3 regions of the Shewanella rhizosphaerae genome follow, and region 1 is predicted to be linked to each of the others. Evidence: predicted binding sites of a transcription regulator. Region 1 holds the regulator's gene; each other region holds the start of a gene.
The links. Region 1 encodes sigma-54, which starts transcription at its own class of promoters, with help from an activator protein. Its sites were predicted from a motif close to GTTGGCACGNNNNTNGNNT; they were not measured.

Region 2: a site for sigma-54 is predicted at 2,402-2,420, ahead of K0I63_RS11145 (YccF domain-containing protein). Genes of this name have one in related genera too.
Region 3: a site for sigma-54 is predicted at 3,331-3,349, ahead of K0I63_RS05715 (YggN family protein). Genes of this name have one in related genera too.

What each region holds. Positions count from the first base shown of each region.
Region 1 is NZ_CP080420.1:3,947,529-3,954,134, reverse strand. Features, by position in the region: gene K0I63_RS17125 (response regulator transcription factor) at 1-4, opposite strand, end outside; gene mgtE (magnesium transporter) at 109-1,476, opposite strand; gene K0I63_RS17115 (HPr family phosphocarrier protein) at 1,577-1,852, opposite strand; gene rapZ (RNase adapter RapZ) at 1,845-2,693, opposite strand; gene ptsN (PTS IIA-like nitrogen regulatory protein PtsN) at 2,690-3,133, opposite strand; gene hpf (ribosome hibernation promoting factor) at 3,136-3,423, opposite strand; gene K0I63_RS17095 (RNA polymerase factor sigma-54) at 3,454-4,941, opposite strand; gene lptB (LPS export ABC transporter ATP-binding protein) at 5,076-5,807, opposite strand; gene lptA (lipopolysaccharide transport periplasmic protein LptA) at 5,804-6,349, opposite strand; gene lptC (LPS export ABC transporter periplasmic protein LptC) at 6,336-6,606, opposite strand, start outside.
Region 2 is NZ_CP080420.1:2,498,238-2,504,843, reverse strand. Features, by position in the region: gene K0I63_RS11160 (DUF6508 domain-containing protein) at 83-460, shown strand; gene K0I63_RS11155 (PGPGW domain-containing protein) at 612-839, opposite strand; gene K0I63_RS11150 (substrate-binding periplasmic protein) at 1,060-1,836, shown strand; gene K0I63_RS11145 (YccF domain-containing protein) at 1,924-2,331, opposite strand; gene K0I63_RS11140 (1-aminocyclopropane-1-carboxylate deaminase/D-cysteine desulfhydrase) at 2,561-3,487, shown strand; gene K0I63_RS11135 (hypothetical protein) at 3,637-3,810, opposite strand; gene K0I63_RS11130 (mechanosensitive ion channel family protein) at 4,301-5,914, shown strand; gene K0I63_RS11125 (chemotaxis protein CheV) at 6,023-6,606, shown strand, end outside.
Region 3 is NZ_CP080420.1:1,278,508-1,285,113, reverse strand. Features, by position in the region: gene K0I63_RS05725 (hypothetical protein) at 1-416, opposite strand, end outside; gene K0I63_RS05720 (LysR family transcriptional regulator) at 1,138-2,079, opposite strand; gene K0I63_RS05715 (YggN family protein) at 2,425-3,255, opposite strand; gene glsB (glutaminase B) at 3,568-4,482, opposite strand; gene K0I63_RS05705 (YggL family protein) at 4,482-4,805, opposite strand; gene trmB (tRNA (guanosine(46)-N7)-methyltransferase TrmB) at 4,836-5,552, opposite strand; gene mutY (A/G-specific adenine glycosylase) at 5,836-6,606, shown strand, end outside.

The DNA of each region.
Region 1 (6,606 bases):
GCATGACAGTTCTCTGGCCGGATGACTCTACCTATCCTAGCGTGAAAAAGATGTCGATAACATTGAAATTCAAGCGCATCCGATTGGGCTTTGGGATGCGCTTACTGATCAATTTAGCAGGAACAGGGTCGCCAGGCCGAGGAAGGCGAACAGGCCGATCACATCAGTAACTGTGGTCAGCACCATGCCACCGGCCAGTGCGGGATCGACGTTAAACTTCTTCAGCAGCAATGGGATACAGGCGCCGGCCAGACCGGCCACCGTCATGTTGATCAGCATGGCGCCGCCGATCAGTCCGCCCAGAGCGATGTCGCCCTTCCACAGCCAGACGGCGGCAAACACCAGCATGGACCAGAGCAGGCCGTTGAGAAAGCCGATGGCCAGCTCCTTGCCGATCAGCCAGCGGGAGTTACTCTGGCCTATCTGCCCCAGGGCGATACCGCGGATCACCAGCGCCAGGGTCTGGTTGCCGGCGACGCCACCCATACTGGGCACTATGGTCATCAAGATGGCGATGGTAGCAAACTGCTCCAGGGTGTTCTCGAACATGTTGCTGACCGAGGCGGCCAGCAGGGCGGCAAACAGGTTGATGGTCAGCCAGAGGGAGCGCCTCAGGGTACTCTTGACCACAGGGCCGAAGGTATCTGTGTCGTCGTCCATCCCCGCCATCCCCATCATGGAGTGTTCGGCGTCTTCACGGATCACGTCGACAATATCGTCGATGGTGATACGCCCCAGCAGACGGTTGGTCTCCTCTTCGACCACGGGGGCCGAGACCCAGTCGTGACGCTCGAACAGTTGGGCGACTTCGCCGTCATCCATGCCCACGGGGATCCCTTCGAGATCGTCGTTCATGATCTCCCGCACCGAGGCGTTGGGGTCGCAGGTCAGCAGATCGGTAATGCGCACGCCGCCTAGCAAGCTGTCGCGTTTATCCACCACATAGAGGGTATCTGTGGCGTCGGGTAGCTCGCCGCGGATCCTCAGGTAACGCAAGATCACATCTATGGTGACATCGGGGCGTACGGTTACCGTGTCCGTGTTCATGATACTGCCGGCGGTGTCTTCCGGGTAGGAGAGGGCTTGCTCTACCCTGGCCCTGTCTTGCGCCGTCATCGACTGCAACACCTGATTGAAGACGCTGTCGGGCAGGCTACGCAGTATGTAGGCCAGATCGTCAGTGTCCATGCCTTCGGCCGCCTTGGCGACGCGCTCTGGGCTCATCTGGGTGATCAGAGTATCTTTGAGCTCTTCGCCCAGCTCGTCGAGGATCTCCCCCGTGTGCTGCTGATCGATCAGCTGCCAGAGCACCTGACGGGTGCGCGGCGGCGAAGATTCCAGGATGAAGGCGATATCTGAGGCGGCCATGTCGTGCAGCATGCTGCGCACATGGACAAACATGCCGCTGCCTAAGGCTTGAGTGAGCTGATTAAGGCGTTGATCTGTGGTTTCACTATCTAACACTTCGATCGGCATAGCTCCTCCTTTGGCAGTTGATTGAACGGCTTGGGTGGTAGGCTTGTAAGTCTATGATAAGTATAGGACGAAATTAAGCGGGCACCGCAAAGCGAGCCGATTATACGGCCTCATCGAATTTGGCGTCAATAAGGGCGCTGATGGCATCCAGGGCCGCCTGGGCATCTTTGCCTTCGCTGGTGATGGTGATGGTTTTACCCATGCCGGTTTCGAGCATCAGGAGGCCGAGTACGCTGGCGGCGGAGGCCTGTTTATCGCCCTGGATCAGAGTGACCTCGGCATCGAACTTGGCAGCGAGCACCGCCAGCTTGGTCGCCGCTCTGGCGTGCAGGCCCAACTTGTTGCAGATGGTCAGCTCGCGAGCCAACTTAGTCATGCTTTAGCTCTCTGTGGCGCGCCTGAACCTTATGCTTGCCCTTGTTGAACAGCTTGGCGAGCTGGTCGGTCACATAGACAGATCTGTGCTGGCCGCCGGTGCAGCCGATGGCTATGGTGAGGTAGCTGCGGTTGTTGCGCTCCAGATGAGGCAACCAGGTTTCCAGCAGGTTTTCGATCTGCCAGATGAACTTGTTGACCAGGGGTTGCTGGCTCAGAAACTGCTGTACTGGCTCATCCAGGCCGGTCAGAGGCCTTAGCTCAGGTTCCCAGTGGGGATTGGGCAGGAAGCGCACGTCGAACATGAAGTCGGCTTCGGTCGGCATGCCATATTTAAAGCCGAAGGACTCGAAGTTGATCACTAGCTCCTTGTCGACCGTGCCCAGCAGGATCTCGCGCACCTTGTCGCTCAACTCATAGATGTTGAGGTTAGAGGTGTCGATATAGTGATCCACGAGTTTGGCTATGGGGTCGAGCAGCTTGCCCTCGAGCTGAATAGCCTCCTTGAGGGAGACCTTAGAGCGTGACAGCGGATGTAGTCTGCGGGTCTCGCTATAGCGCTTGAGCAGCACATTGTCGCTGGAGTTCAGGAAGAAGCTTAAGATTTCGGTATCTTTGGGGAGCTTGGCCAGCTGCTTTTCCAGCTGGATCTCTTCGCTGGGCATGTTGCGCACATCGACGCTGATGGCCACGAGATCGCTGCGTCCCTTGAGCTGCTCAAGCAGGGACTCCATCATCTGCAAGGGCAGATTGTCGACACAGTAGTAGCCTAGATCTTCTAGGACCCTGAGTGCGACGGATTTTCCCGATCCTGAGCGTCCGGATACCAAAACCAATTTCATTGGGTGATCACCTGATAGAGTTCGGATTCATCTTGGGTCTTTCTTAGCTGCTTCATGATCGCCTTATCATTGAGCTTCTCGGCCATAGCGGCCAGGGTGCTAAGATGTTGCTCGCATTGATCTGCGGGCACCAATAACGCAAAAAGGATATCGACGGGCTGATTGTCAATGGCATCGAATGCGATTGGTTCAGCACATTTCACCAGTACGGCCACGGGTTGATCTATGTTAGTCAGCCGTCCGTGAGGAATCGCGATACCATTGCCTATACCTGTGCTGCCCATTTTCTCTCGAGCCAGAAGGCTTTCAAATATTTCTTGAGAGGAGAGGGTGGGGTACTGGACAGCGGCTAAGTCGCTGATAAGCTCCAGTACCTTTTTCTTACTGCCCGGAGTGGCGCAGGTGGTGCACTCCGGCCGCAGGATGGTACTCAGTTCCATCGTTAATGTTTAGTAAGCTTCTCTTTGTGTTTAATGACCTGACGATCGAGTTTGTCAATCAGGGAGTCTATCGCGGCATACATGTCCGCATGTTCGGATGTTGCGAACACTTCTCCGCCACGGAGATGTAACTTTGCCTCAACCTTCTGTTGCAACTTTTCGACATTTAATACAACGTGCACATTATTGATCTGATCGAAATGACGTTCAAGCTTTGTGAATTTCTCTTCGATGTAGCTTCGTAGAGATTGGGTGATCTCGATATGGTGCCCAGTCAGGTTTATTTGCATAAAGATAGTCCTCCAGTTTCCAGGTTTGTTTTATAAGCTCTTGCGCTGATTTGAGGGAGGTATAAGCATTGCCTCGCGATACTTGGCAATGGTGCGTCTAGCCACCTTAATCCCCTGTTCGGCCAAGAGTTGAGCCATCTTGCTGTCGCTCAATGGCTTTTTCTGGTTTTCCGCAGCAACCAGCTTCTTAATGAAGGCACGTATTGCTGTTGAAGAGCACTCTCCGCCATCGTCGGTACCGACGTGACTGGAGAAGAAGTATTTAAGCTCGAAGATCCCTCTCGGGGTATGCATATATTTTTGCGTGGTCACACGTGAGATGGTGGATTCATGCATCTCCACCGCCTCGGCGATGTCGTTCAGTACCATGGGCTTCATCGCCTCTTCGCCAAATTCGAAGAAACCTTGCTGGAAGTCGACGATACAGTTGGTCACCTTGAGCAGGGTCTCGTTGCGACTCTCAAGGCTCTTGAGGAACCATTTAGCTTCCTGCAGGTGGCCGCGAATAAACTGGCCATCCGCCTGACTCTTAGTGCTGCGGGCCATGGCGGCATACTGCTGGTTGACGTTGATCTTGGGCATGCTGTCAGGGTTGAGCTCGACTACCCAGCGTCCCTTCTTCTTGGTGACGGTCACATCCGGGATCACGTATTCATCGCGGCTGGCGGTGATGGCGAGACCGGGACGGGGATTCAGGGTCTGAATAAGGGCGATGGCATCCCTCAGCTCATTTTCCTTGAGCTTGGTTTTGCGCATCAGCAGACGGAAGTCGCGTCCGGCGATGAGATCCAGGTGCTCCTTGATCAGCATGCGGGCGTTGGCGATGTGCGGGGTATCGTCGCTGTATTGGGCTAGCTGAATGGTCAGACATTCGCTGAGATCACGGGCCGCCACGCCAATAGGGTCGAAGTGTTGTACTCGCTTGAGTACCGCCTCGACCTCGTCGAGTTCGATCTCAGGGTCGCCCATGGCCTCGAGAATATCTTCACAGGTCTGGGTCAGGTAACCGCGCTCGTCGATGGCATCGATGATGGCGGTGGCGATGGCCAGATCGTTATCGGAAAAAGGGGTCAGGTTCTTCTGCCATTCCAGGTGTTCGTAAAGACCTTCGCTGGTCTCGCCCTGAAAAGGCATGTCGTCGTCGCGCATGGCGCCCGAGCTTGAGTTTGGCGAGGCGGTGTAGACCTCATCCCAGGTGGTATCCACCGGCAGCTCGTCTGGCATAGAGTCTTGAGTCAGGGCATCAGAGGTCTCGACCCCTGAGTTATCCTGGCTCGAATCCAGCTCTATCTTGTCGTCGTACTTGTTGTCGAAGCTGTCGCCGACGCTATCGTCTTGCAGCTCGATGCTGGCGCTCTCCTGCTCTTCATCCAACTCCAGTAGCGGGTTGGATTCTAATGCCTGCTGGATCTCCTGCTGCAACTCTAATGACGACAACTGCAACAGACGTATGGCCTGTTGTAGCTGGGGCGTCATGGTGAGATGCTGACCCATTTTGAGCTGAAGTGACGCTTTCATCGTACTGCTATTCCCTTGTTTCTAATTATAAAATGAGAAAGCTCTGGCTATATGTGCCGGACAAATATATCGGATAGTGCCTAAGGCCACAATTAACGCGTGGTTTTTCCTCTGTGGCCCCATTATAAGATTAACTATAGCTTGAATTGTTCACCTAAGTACACTGCTCGTACTTGCTGGTTGTCTAAGATTTCGGCGGGTGTGCCCTCGGCGATCAGATTACCATGGCTGACGATATAGGCTTTCTCGCAGACGTCTAATGTTTCGCGCACGTTGTGGTCGGTGATCAACACCCCCAGGCCGCGATTCTTGAGCTGTTCGATGATCTTCTTGATGTCGATAACCGAGATGGGATCGACCCCGGCGAACGGCTCGTCGAGAAGTATAAACTTAGGGTTGGCAGCAAGCGCCCTGGCGATCTCCACCCGGCGACGTTCACCGCCCGAGAGCGCCATGCCGTGGCTGTCACGGATATGGGTGATGTGAAACTCTTCCAGCAGGTGTTCCAGCTCCTCTTCGCGGCCATCGTTATTAAGATCGCTGCGGGTCTGGAGCACGGCCATGATGTTGTCTCGCACCGAGAGCTTACGGAAGATGCTGGCTTCCTGGGGCAGGTAGCCTATGCCTTTGCGGGCGCGCAGGTGCATGGGGTCTAGCGTCAGGTCGTCATCGTCGATAAAGATGCGGCCCTTGTCGCTCTGTACCAGGCCGACGACCATGTAAAAGGTGGTGGTCTTGCCGGCGCCGTTTGGCCCCAGCAGGCCGACGATCTGCCCGGTCTTGACCGTGAGGCTCACGTCTTGGACAACGGCACGACTCTTATAGCTCTTGGCGAGGTTCTCCGCCTTCAAGATCAGGTCTGTCATTGTTTTTCCTGTTCTGGTTTCTTCTCGGGCTTCTGCTCTGGCTGGATCTGTTCCTGATAGTTTTCAGGCTGAATGATGGTGATCACTCTGTCTTTGCCTGTGCTCTCGGCGATCAGCTGTTGCTGCTCTATGTTGTAGCGGATCTGCGAACCCGTGACCTGGCTGCCTTCCTGTTCCAGGGTGGCGTCGCCGATCAGTGTCAGGGTGCGGCTGGAAAGCTCGTAACGTATCTCCTTGGCGCTGGCCGAGGCGGGACGGCCATCTTCCATCACCTGAGAGTAAGTGGCCGGGTTGCCGGTGGCGATCAGTATCTTGCCGCTGTTCTTCTCTTTGCTGAAGGCGCGTAGTTCACTGGCCAATATCTTGATTGAGCCTTGGGTGACCTCGACCGGACCGTGGAAGATGATCTGGTTGTTCTTAATGTCGGCTTCCTGGCTGGCGGCAGAGATCTTAACCTCTTGCAGCAGGTCGTTTACCTTGGCATGGGCGCCAATACTGACCAGGGGCAGCAGGCCTGCAAGAATAAGGCTATTTAGTTTCATATGTTCCTTCTACCTGACTCGTCAGTTTTATATTTTGGGCGTTGAGATCGGCATATAGGCCTTCCCCCGTGATGAGGAAATCACGCCCTGTGATCCGAATGCTTCTGTCGGATGTCATAATCATAGTATTGAGATCCAGCTCCAGATAGGTGGTCTCTATGGTCTGAATCGGTTCCTCTGGGCTAATGGCATCAATGATAACATTATTTTCCAGGGTGACCCGTCCGCTATTTTTGTCCAATGTGCCCTTGGTGGAT
Region 2 (6,606 bases), 1.4 Mb from region 1:
GACGCCTAGAAAGTAAGGCGAAAGGCGTTAGGGCAATGGGGGCCGCTAAGGGCAACCAGTCCTTGGGACTAAGGAGTGCGATATGAAAAGTGTAATATCTTTGCAGATAGCAAATCTCTACTCTCAATATGCCACGCAGTTTGCCCGTGGCGATCAGGCCAGCAGTCAGCTGACGATGCAGGGCTTTGTCGAGCAGCTTGCTCAGCAGGGACTGTTACTCGATACCCTCAACTGGCAGGAGTGGTACCAAAATGCCCACCTTGTCGATAAGCCAGATTATATCCGCGAGGCGAGCTTCTATCAGTGCCGCTTGCTGTTAACCGCCATGAGCCGCTTGGAGCGTTTTAGCCGCGGCGTATTGGAAAACATGCGCAGGCAAGGGGTGTTGCTGGCGATACTGGAGCGGCTCAACGTACTTACCCACAAGAGCTGCGGGCGCGACCTCTTTGTGCTGGCCTAGCTTTGTGCTGGCCCAACTCTTTGTTTTGGCTTAGTTTTTGTTGGTTTGCCACCCTTTATTGGGCTAAGGCGCCTTAGCGCCCAAGCCATCATTGGTGGGGAATAAGCACTATTGGCGGGAAATAGCGCTAATGGTGGCAAATAGCCGCATATTAGCGGCTGTAACGCCAATCGCGCACCTTGGCGTCAAGCCAGGCGGCGCTGCGGGTCATCTGTTTCTGGCTCTTCTTTAGCCAGCCTCTGGCCCAGTGGTACTCCAGGCTTAATACGGCAAGTCCTATGGGGAGCAGTAACCAGGCCGGGCCAGGCAAGATAACCAGCGCCAACCCGAGTAGACAAAGTGCGCCGCCGATGACGGTGATCAAGGTTTTTCTCAGCATAAATACCTCATTTGACCTTCTCTCCTATACTTGTTTTGCATCATCTTGTTTATCCATGCCAGTGAAAATGTGTAACAAAAGGACATCTATGGCGCGATGGAGTGCGGCGAAACAGTGATTCGGGGGAAAGGTGTTGATGAGAACAGGCGGCTTTAACTTAAGCATAAAAAACGCGAATAGGCTGGCCTTGCTCTCTACGCCGCTATTGCCAGTACCGCTAATGCCAGTAAAGCTATGGCCAACGGTGCTACGACGCGTCCATTTACTGTTTGTCTCCATCTTCATCGCTACCTTGTTGTGTGTTGCTTCAGGCCCGAAGGCCGAGACCCTTAAGCTTTCCTCTTTAAATTGGCCACCCTATTCGGGGCCGACGCTGAAAGATGGCGGCGCCTGTGTCGTGGTGGCCAGAGCCGCGCTTGCCGCCATGGGCCATGAGCTTCAGGTGGACTATTTCCCTTGGAGCCGCACCGTGCGAGTAGTGACCCGGGACGACTCTGGCTATCAGGGCTATTTCCCCGAGTATCATCACCCAACCGATAAATTCATCTTCTCCGACTCCATGGGACAGAGTCCCCTTGGGATCTTGGAGCAGAGCCAGCACCCCATTACCTGGTCGCGGGTGCAGGATCTCAATGCCTACACCTTGGGCGTGGTCAGAGACTATGTGAACACCCAGGCGCTCGATGAGATGATTGCCATCGGTGCCCAGCCGGTAGAGCTGGTAAGCTCAGATGAACACAATATCCGCAAGGTGGCCACTGGAAGGGTTCAGGGCGCCGTCATGGATCTCTATGTCTATCAATTTCTCATCGAGCAGCCACACCTGAACGAACTCAAAACCAGGCTGCAATTTAACAAGCAGTTACTGGAGTCGAAACAGCTCTATATCGCCTTTAGAAACACCCCAGAGGGGCGCAGGTGGCGAGAGATCTATAACGCCGGCCTGGCCCGTATCCAAGTCGAGCAGCTCCTCAAAGATTACCTGCAAAGCCTCTAGTTCGCCGTCCCGTAGTAATCCTGATTCGCTTCTGCTGCCGAGGTTCGTGAACTCCCCTCCAGCCCCTAAATCAAGCCTTTAAGGTTTTTAAGCCTTGGCCGTGATCGTTTGACCTATAGGGGTCAGACTCAGCAGCGCCAGTTTAAGATGCTGAATACCAAAAGGGATCCCTATGATGGTGACGAAACAGGCCAGTGCGTGGGTGATATGGCCGATGGCGAGCCAGATCCCAAATAGGAGGAACCAGACGATGTTACCTACCATGCCGAGCGGGCCAGTACCTATATCATCGACCCCTTGCAGCGCGCGGCGATTAACGTTTTGCTGACCAAAGGGCCAGAAGGCCATCTCACCGATAACGAAACAGGCACGGCCGAAGGGGATGCCTATGATGCTGATAAAACAGAGCAGGCCCGCCAGCCACCAGGCCAGCCCCATCACGAAGCCGCCTAAAATAAACCATGCAATATTAAAGATTAAGCGCAGTAGTGCCATGAAGAGCTCCTTGTTGCAGTGCTTTTATTGTTGTTAAGGCATTGGCCTTAAATTAGATCTACTAGGGAATAAGCGAAAACCATGCCATGTTATATCTGTATGTTTTTATTGATTATTGTGTTGGTGTGATTCTGGAGTGTTGACATAATATGCCAAAAGTCGGTCAAATTACGCATTTGCCGTTAAAGGGTGTACACTCTGGCGCGTCATTTCATTCAGGCCCGATAACATGAAGCTTAGCCACACGCCCGTAGAGGCTGTCTGCCTTGGGGAGCACAAGGTTTATGTGAAGCGCGACGATCTGCTGCATCCCGAGTTTTCCGGTAATAAGGCGCGTAAGTTTGCCTATTTCCTCGAGAACGACTTCCCCTCTGTTAGGCAACTGATTGGCTATGGCTCGCCCCAGGCCAACTCCCTCTATTCGCTTTCGGCCCTGGCTAAGCTCAAGGGGTGGCGGCTGGATTTCTACGTGGACCATCTCCCCAGTTATCTGACGGAGCACCCCTGCGGCAACTACCTCGCCGCGTTAGATAACGGCGCCAACATAATAGATCTCTCGAGCAAGAGCGACAGAGATGGCCTGGATAGCGAAGCTTATATAAGGCAAAGGGTGTTGACGGGCAGCGATGAGCAGCTGTTTGTGCCAGAAGGCGGGCGCTGCGCCTTTGCCGAGCCGGGCGTCGCCCAGCTTGCCCGCGAGATAGCCAGCTGGAAAAGCGCGCAGCCCCTTAACGAGTTAGTGGTGTTTCTGCCATCCGGCACAGGCACCACGGCGCTCTATCTGCAGAAACAGTTCCTAGCTATAGATCCCAGCATAAGCGTCATGACCTGCGCCGTGGTGGGGGGCGATGAGTATCTTAAGAAGCAATTTTTAGCGCTTGAGCAAGACGAAGCGCTGCATCCTCAGATAGTCCCGGCCGCTAAGCGCTACCACTTTGGCAAGCTGTACCCTGAGTTTTACCAGATGTGGCATGAACTCGAGTCGACGGGGATAGCGTTTGAGCTGCTCTACGATCCTCTTGGCTGGCTTTGCCTCAAGCAGCTGTGGCAACAGGGGTTAGCTGCGCCCGTGCTCTATCTGCACCAAGGGGGCCTGCTGGGTAATCAATCTATGCTGCCTAGGTATAGGCGTAAGTTTGGTGAGCTAGAGAGATAAATGCCATTTGGCCAGGTCGGTACCTGTGAAAGGGGTACAACCTGAGCCAAATGTTACCTGCTGAGTCGTTGACGAATGGGGTCAATCCTACTTGTTGCCTGGGCAACCTTCGATACGTGTGAGAGGAGGTGTATCGAATAGCGTGGGGGTTATTTGTTGCTTGAGAGCAACCATTTCATAAATTGCAGGGCGTCGGTACGCTTAGCAAAAGTTTGTTTGTTTTTTCCTAGGCTATCGGTAAATGCGATAGAGGATTTGTTGACTGAAATTGAGTCCACCGGGAAGTTTACCGTGATCTCATGACCGTTAACTTTGTACGACATAGGCCATACTCCTTATTACTATAACTGCCTTGTGGCAGTAAAAATTTAACAAATAATAGATCCTTAGCTGTTGCGAAAGATGAATTAAATCCTTTCTGAGACTACCCAGCCTAATTTAAATAATCAAGTGATCTGCCTCGCTAAAGCCGTTGCTTGCGCCCTAAACAGGGGCTTTTCACCGGATTGGACACAGTAAATCATCAATAAATGACAATAGTGTGACGAGATAACTGCGAGTTGTTGAAGCGATGACTATGCGATGATTTAGAGTCTAGCGATGCAAAACTTGAAGGCAGAAAACTTAAAGCAGGGTACTGCAGAAGGAACGCATTATAATCTCGGCGGCGTACTTGTCAATATTTAATCAATTCTGTCGATTTGACCACGCCCATAGCGATGAAAAGGCCCGTTCCTGCTTAGCTTTCTACTGTGCAATTTAGGAATAAATGCTAATATTTCTAGGCGCTTGTTAACAATTAAGGGGACTGGGATGCGCTTTGTTGTTTGGCAGTTTATGTTGGTGATGAGTTTTTTTGTCGGCAGCGCCTGGAGCGCGGCGCCAAATAGTTTGGTGGGGGCCTTAAGCGATGCCGCCGCCGACAGTGGTCAGAGCCAATTTGTGCGCTCGGTTGAGCACTTCGATTATCAGGACAGCCTGCAGCGTGATACCCCAAGGGGCACGGTAGAAGGCTTTATGGCGGCGGTTTACGAGCAGGATTATGAGAAGGCAGCAGAATATCTGGATCTGCGTTACCTGCCCGAGGGGATGTCGGCCAGCAAAGGCGCCGAATATGCTAAGCAGCTACAGCTGATCATAGAGCGTAATCTCTGGCTCGACCTGGGACAGCTCAACGATACCCCACTTGGGCAGGATAACGATCAGCTTCCTGCCTATCGGGATCTCTTCGGCCGGGTCGCGCTGCAGAGCGATCAGATCGCCCTCTATCTACAGCGGGTGCCCAGCGAAGGCGGCACCATCTGGAAGGTCTCCAACGCTACCGTCGCCAAGGTGCCACAGCTCTATCAAAACCTGGGCTATGGACCCGTGGCAGAGTGGTTTGTCAATCATATCCCCGAGGGGCGCTGGTTTAACGTCAACCTGTGGGAGTGGACCCTGCTGCTGGCGTATCTGATCACCGCATTTCTGGTGATGGTGCCCATTACTTGGATCATCAAGCGCGTGATCTTGCTAACCCAATATGAGCTTAAAGAGGAACTGGCCTATATCGTCGCCGGGCCATTGCGTTTGCTGGCGGCCGTGTTACTGGTCAGAGCCTGGGTGTCTCACAGCAGCATCTCTCCGGCGGCAATCGAGATGATAGACACGGGATTCTTGTTAGTGTCGGCCATCATCTGGTTTGGCTGGAGCGCCATGGGGATCTTTCAGCAGGGCCTGAAGAAGCGTTGGAAAGAGCAGGGCAAAGATCAGGCCGCGTCTTTGCTCAGGCCGCTGACCAATTTCCTGCGGGTGATCTTCGTGATCATGGCGGTGCTGTTATGGCTCGAACACCTAGGCTTTAACGCCAGCGCCATCATCGCCGGCATGGGCATAGGGGGCATCGCCATTGCGCTCGCCTCCAAGCAGTCGATTGAGAATTTTATCGGCACCATTACCCTCTATTCCGCGGCGCCGATTAAGGTGGGCAACCTGTGTAAGTTTGGTAGCATCAGCGGCACGGTCGAGGAGATAGGCCTGCGCTGCACTCAGATCCGCACCTTGGACAGGACGCTTATCCATGTGCCTAACGCCAAGTTGGTGGAGATGGAGATCGAAAACATCTCCCAGCGCGAGAAGATCCGTTTCAAGGCGGATATTCGCCTCGATTATGCGGTGACCACCTCGGAGCAGCTCAAGGCGATTGTCGCCGAGATTAAAGCCATGCTCGAAGAGCATGAGCTGGTGCTCAAAGAGCCCCTTCGGGTCACCTTTAAGGGCTTCGGTCTCCATGGTCTACAGGTCAATGTGCTGGCCTATATCGGCACCAAGAGTTTTCCCACCTTTCAGTTGGCATCTGAAGAGTTACATTTAAAAATCATGGATATAGTGGTGAAGAATGGCTCTCGCATCGTGCCTGTGGCGCCCGTTGCCCTGAATAATGGATAAATGTTAAAGCTGTGATCTCTGGGTCTTGATGTAGGCTCGAAATCCGGGGATCATGGCTATAATTAATGGCGTATCGCGTCCATCACATCATGACGTAGTGAGAATTGTATGGCTAAAGTGCTAGAGAGTGTCGATCAGCGTACCCAGTTGGTTGGCGAAAACCGTCTCGAGCTGTTGCTGTTTCGTATCAATGCGACGCAGCTGTTTGCGATTAATGTGTTTAAGGTCAAAGAGGTGGTTAAGCTGCCAAAGCTGAGCGCCTTGCCCGGTAGCCATCCTAGCATCAAGGGGGTCGCCAACATTCGTGGCACCTCGATTCCCGTCATCGATCTTCGCGCGGCCATCGGTTTTCAGCCCATGAACAGCGACCAGGAAGCGAACCTGATTATCACCGAATATAACCGCAGCGTGCAGGGCTTCATGGTGGGCAAGGTCGACCATATCATTAATATGACCTGGAGCGACATCATGCCGCCGCCTAAGAGCACAGGCAGTCATAACTATCTGACCGCCATTACTAAGGTGGAGGTGGATGGCGCGACCCGTCTGGTCTCCATTATCGATGTGGAGAAGGTGCTGGCGGAAATCGTTCACTATGATATCGCCATCTCGGAAGGGGTGTTGGATGAGGCCTTGGTGGACAAGATGATAGGGCGTAAGATCTTGATCGCCGACGACTCTGCTACGGCCCG
Region 3 (6,606 bases), 1.9 Mb from region 1:
TCGTCGCTGTTTGAATCCGACACGCGCTCTTCTTCTCCATCGGCGACATGGTTTAGCGTCACTATCTTCATATAGTCCAGGTGCACACTGCCCCGCTCTGGGCCATCCTGGTAATCGCCGCTGGCAAAGCGTCTGTCGCCGCTCAGGCTGATACTGGTGAGTCTCGCCTCAGCCTGAGACTCGGGCAGCTTGATAGACCAAGCCTTATGGGTCTTGATGCTAAAGAGGGTAAGCATCACCTTATCGACATCCTCATCTAAGGGGATGACACTGCCATCTTCCTTAACCACATAGAGATCGTCATTAGTAAAGTTAAAACGATAGACACCCGCCAGCACCACTAGAACCAGCAACCCCACAATCAACAATAAGATCTTACGCGCCATAGACTTCCCTTTATCTCGCTTCGCACTCATCGTGCCATGCCTTTTATGCAATGGCCTTTATGCAATGCCTCATACACCAATGCCTCATACACGAAACGAGCCGAATTAAACAATATCAGCACGATACCCTGAGTAACACCCAGATTCCATGCACGGCGCATTAAACTATCTTTATTTTTCAGTCATAAAAAACTAAAAGATGAAGATGCTTGGTCAAAGCCAGAGCGCAATGACAGAAGGAGGACGCTACAGGAAAAGATTGGGCGGAGATCTGGACGCTTAATAATCCAAGGCCCTAAAAGAAAAATACCCCAGCAATCTTTGCTGGGGTAAACCAAAACTAGGATGATGGTTTTAAGGCTAGCATTGTTTTAGTTCTTAAACCGCTGCCAGCATTGATTCAAGATTGCAGTAACGCCGACCTGTGTAACCAAACGAGAGAGGGGTCATTCTCTGGCTCGGCTAACTGATTCAGGTCATCCCGATATCAACTGCCACCATTGTATTAAATTAAGAACAGACTGCAACGTGAATTCCTCTCAAGCTTTAGCTTGAGCTAAATAAGCCATCGCAAAATAGAGAGGTAATACCAGTGCAACTATATGATTATAAAAAGATAACCCCCGACATCAAAAATACCGGGGGTTATCGTCTTGTTACCAGAACAATGTTTTTAAGTTATTGATAACTGAAAATCGTAAAGACCTTAACAGCAACATGGATAAAATGCTGTTTTTTCAGCCACATCCTGCTATTTACGCTGAGCATACAGGGCGGCGTATGGCTCATCCCAATATGGTGGTGAACCGATATGATCCTTAATGAAGTCGATAAAGGCGCTCACCTTAGGTGCCAGGTGCTTACGTCTTGGGTAAACGGCCTGCAATGGCAGATGGTGAGTCAACTGCCATTCTGGCAATAAGGGAACCAAGGTGCCCTTCTCTATCTCATTCTCAAGCAGGTAACTGGCGAGATACACCACACCCAGACCACTCACGGCTGCAGACTTAAGCGCCGGCGCGTTGTCGACCCTGAAGTTACCCGATACGCCAATCTCACAATAGTCATCACCCTTCTTAAACTGCCACACGCTGTGCTCATGCCACTCACCGTGATACACGAGACAGTTATGGTCCACCAGCTGCTCTGGACGCTCAGGATAACCGTGCTTGGCCACATACTCGGGAGATGCCGCCAGTAGAAACTGACACTTCATCAGCGGTCTGGCCACCATGCCAAGCGGCAGCTGCTCAGACATGGTCAACAGGAGATCTAAGCCCTCACTGACCACGTCAACCTTATGGTCCAACAGGCTAACCTGTAGCTCCAACTCAGGGTGTCTGGCCATAAAATCTGGTAAGGCTGGAATGATGTGCATGGTACCGAAGGATTGGGAGATCCCCACCTTGAGTACGCCGCGCGTGGCATCGTTGAGATTGTGTACGCTGGCAACCGCCTGATCGGCATCGCGAAGCAACTCTTCACCCTGGGCATAAAGCAGCTGTCCCGCCTCGGTTAGACTCAAGCTACGAGTGGTACGCTGTATCAGCTGAACACCTAATTTATGCTCAAGGTCGGCAACCTGAGTACTGACCTTTGATTTAGAAATCCCCAATTTTCGCGCGGCAGAGCTAAAGCTCCCGGCGCGAGCAACATGAGTAAAAATTGCAATAGGTTCTAAAAGTTCTAACATTTAAATAGCCTTAAGGTGTTTGCGACCCTATAAATACCAATTATAAATCATAGAGATACCTCCTAAGCGCGAAGTTATCCCTTTGACTATGCAGATTATTTTAAGAGTAGAGTCAGACTGTTAGCCATTTCGTTATCGAAATTTCGCCAGCATTGTTATTATTTTTTACAAGTATACCAAAGATTTGCTCTTTGATTCTAATACCTATTTTCTAGCCACTATACACCCAGTTAGGAGTGTAGGAAAAGTCATAACAAAGGCAGGCCCAGAATAAAAAAAGCCCTGCACCCAAGGTTAGTGCAGGGAAATGTGGATCTTGCTATGCCAGAGGAAATCGTTTGCGGGCTATTCCCGCAGGGTTTGTTGCTTAGCGCTCACCAGTGGGTAGTCACGTAGGGCCGGTACTTCGCTACGCATCTGAGACTCTAGGGCCACCAGCTGCTGGAAGTTGTCACACAGCTTGTCGGCGCGCGCCTCGAGATCTGTGGCCTGCTGTTCAATCTGGGCTTCGATATCGTCGCCCACCTTGTCCATCTTGGCTGAGAAGGCGTTCATCTTCTCCTCGAAGCTCTCACCGTCGCCCTTCATCATCTCGCTGCCCAGGGTCATCATCATGCTACCGATAGAGCTCTGCACCAGCTGCTCCATCTCTTGCTCGAACTCTTTACCGAAGGTGTCTTCGATAGAAGATTCGGTGGCCCCCAGGTAGAACTTGTCGCCATTTTGATAGGCAACCGTGTCGATGCGCTTCGACAGGCCGTCCATCATCTCATCAATCTTGGCACCGGCGGCATCGCCCAGCAGCGGCGTGAGCGCCATGCTCACTGCGGTAGACGCGATATCGACGGCGTCATGCACCACGTCGATCACCTCGGGAAGCTGCTTAGATACCTCGCCGGCATATTGATTAACCAGTGCCTGCTGCTTGTCGTTTAGCTCAACCTTGTTACCATTAACATAGAGACGTCCAAGTTCGATGCGATACACCTCTTTCTTTGCCTCACTGACCACCAACTTGCTCGGCTCGACGGAAACATCATAGTTGAGGCTCACCTCGCACTGTTTGTCATCCCGTCCGAACGAGATATGGTTGTCCTTATCTTCACCGGCCCAGGCGGCGCTGGTGGTGGCAAGTACGAAAGCTGTCAGTCCAAGAGATGCGGTCAATTTCTTCATATTCTTATTCCTTAAGTCATCGAAAATCACATGATGAGAAGCTTAAGGTGCACCATGTGTCGTTGATGACTAACAATACAGGTATCGTGCCAATTTTGACTAATTAAATATAATCAATGGATTAGCTAGAAATTACGATGTAGACCAAGGCTGTAAGTCGGCGATGGGCTAACAAAAGTAAAGCCTTCAACCAGTTTTTAGTAAATTTCACCATCGACGCGAATACAGCTAAGAGATGAAAAGTAAAATGCAGAGAAAGATAAAGACAGAGCAAAGAATAAAATGGAAGAGCGCGCCTAATCTGGCGCTCTGTTAGAAGATAGAACGGCCCAGGGCTTGGGAGAGCTTCTCGAGTGCGGCTGTGCCCGCTAGAGAGTTACCGTTCTTATCCAGCTCGGGCGACCAGACACAGATGCTCATATCGCCCGGGATCACGGCTATGATGCCGCCGCCCACGCCGCTCTTACCCGGCATGCCGACGCGATAGGCAAACTCACCCGCACCGTCGTACAGACCAGAAGTCGCCAACAGGGCGTTAAGCTTACGTGTCTGTATGGGCGAAACCACCTGCTCTGCCGAGAGGCTCTGGCCTCGATTGGCCAGATAGAGCATGGCTTTGGATAGATCGGCGCAGCTCATCTTCAGCGCGCAGTAGTGAAAGTAGTTTCTCAGCACCCTATCGACGTCGTTATTAAAGTTGCCGAAGGACTTCATCAGGTAAGCGATGGCCGCGTTGCGGGCGCTATGCTCATATTCAGAGGCCGCGACACGCTTATCATAAATCACATGGGGGTTGGCGCTGAGCTTTCTGACCACCTCGAGCATACGATGCTTAGGCGCGCCGAGGCGGCTCTGCAATAGATCGGCTATGATCAGAGCGCCGGCGTTAATGAAGGGGTTTCTCGGTACTCCGCGCTCGAGCTCTATCTGCACCAGGGAGTTAAAGGACTGCCCCGAGGGCTCCTTACCGACGCGAGACCAGATCTCGGCCTCCTCGTACAGGGTCAGGGCGACCGTGAGGCTAAAGACCTTAGAGATACTCTGGATCGAAAAGGGCTCGAGATAGTCTCCAGCCCCTATGGTTTGACCATCGATTGTGGTCACGGCGATCCCAAGCTTGGTAGGATCCACCTCGGCCAGGGCAGGAATATAGTCGGCGACCTTGCCCTTTCCCAGCAGAGGACGCACCTGCTCGATAATAGTCTCGAGCAGGTCCTTCTGTGGCATTAGTTCCACCAGATGTCGTACAGCTCGCTGACCACGACGTCTTTTACCGGCTGACTCTTCCAGAAGTCACTCACGGCCTGCCTGTCTTCTTCGGTGCACTTGCCGATAGTTTGAGTGGCGATGATGCCTTCCCACTCTTTATGGCCGCCACCGTGGAAACCCAGCTTTCTCACCTCGATCACCTGGTCGATAAACTGATCGACGATAGCATCGATCTGCTCTTCGCTTACCGAATCATCGAAGGTCCAATTCACATCGAAGCCGAACTCTTGAAACTCATCAATGCGTAATTTTTTACGTAAACGACGACTACGTGTTGCCATGTGTATTCCCTCTTTTTATAGAAATTAAGCTTACTCGGTACGCTCGAACATCAGATCCCAGACGCCATGTCCCAGACGATGGCCCCTGGCCTCAAACTTGGTCAGCGGTCGATGATCTGGACGGGGCACGAAGTCGCCATCCTGCGCCTGGTTCTTATAGCCAGGCGCCGCGCTCATCACCTCTAACATGTGCTCGCTGTAGTTTTCCCAATCGGTCGCCAGGTGGAACACACCACCTATCTTAAGGCTGCGGCGGATAAGCTCGGCAAATTCCGGCTGAACGATACGGCGCTTATGATGACGCTTCTTGTGCCAAGGATCTGGGAAGAATAGCTGTACTCTAGCTAGGCTTCCGTTTTGGATGCTGTTTTCCAACACCTCGATGGCGTCGTGGTGGAACACGCGCAGGTTGGTGACGCCGGCCTCAGCCGCATCAGCAAGACAGGCACCCACGCCAGGCTTGTGAACTTCGATACCGATAAAGTTAAGCTCGGGAGCCGCCTTAGCCATCTCAACCAGCGAGGCACCCATGCCGAACCCAATTTCCAGCACTGTATCGGCCTCGCGGCCAAACACCTTGACCAGATCCAGTGGCTCGGGCGAGTAGTCCAATCCCATCACAGGCCATTGCTGCTCCATCGCCTGCGCCTGGCCCTTGGTCAAACGTCCTTCACGTAAAACAAAGCTTCTCACTTTGCGAAGGTATTTACCCTCTTCGTTAAACTCTGCGGTGGTCACTTCGCTCATTATTTTTCAGCCTCAGATCTGCCATTGGTTGGCCATATAGCGCCGAGAAAAAGTCAGCGTCAAGCGACTCTAGGCTCGACTCACAAACTCATATGATCCCACGGGATCCTGACACTTATATGATTGGAAAATTATAAAAAGAAGGGCATTATCCAAAGTTACTGCGCTAAGGCAAGCCCTATGTTGCCAAAGTATACCAATTATCCCACGGCGTGCGAGCCATGGCGTCCTTGAGATGCCATTTTGGTTGAGAAAAACCTTACCCCTCTATAGACTGAGCGCCATGAAAACAGAGCAATTTCACCAGCGCATCGTCACCTGGTACGACAAACACGGACGCAAGCATCTTCCCTGGCAACAAGATAAGACCCCTTATAAGGTATGGGTGTCCGAGATCATGTTGCAGCAGACTCAGGTTGCCACCGTTATCCCCTACTTTGAAGCCTTTATGGCGCGTTTCCCCACTATCTTGGACTTGGCAAATGCCGATCAGGATGAGGTACTGCACCACTGGACCGGCCTTGGCTATTACGCTAGGGCGCGTAACCTACATAAGAGCGCCCAGCTGATCGCCAGCGACTATGATGGTATGTTCCCCACCCAATTCGAGCAAGTACTCGCCCTGCCGGGCATTGGCCGCTCGACCGCAGGGGCGGTACTCTCACTCTCCCTTGGACAACATCACCCCATATTAGATGGCAACGTCAAGCGAGTGCTTGCCAGACACGGCGCCATAGCAGGCTGGCCCGGTAAGCGCGAGGTGGAGCAGCAGCTATGGCAGCTCACCAACAGCCTGACTCCAAAAGCAGGTGTGACCAAATACAATCAGGCGATGATGGATATTGGCGCCAGCATCTGCACCCGTTCTAAGCCCAAGTGCGAGCAGTGCCCCGTCGCCATCGACTGTAAGGCGCAGCTGATGGGCCGCCAGACTGAGTTTCCCGGCAAGAAGCCGAAGAAGACTATTCCGGAAAAGCTCGGCTATATGTTAGTGATTAAAGATGATGATAGAGTGCTGATGAGCAAACGCCCACCTGCGGGGATCTGGGGCGGC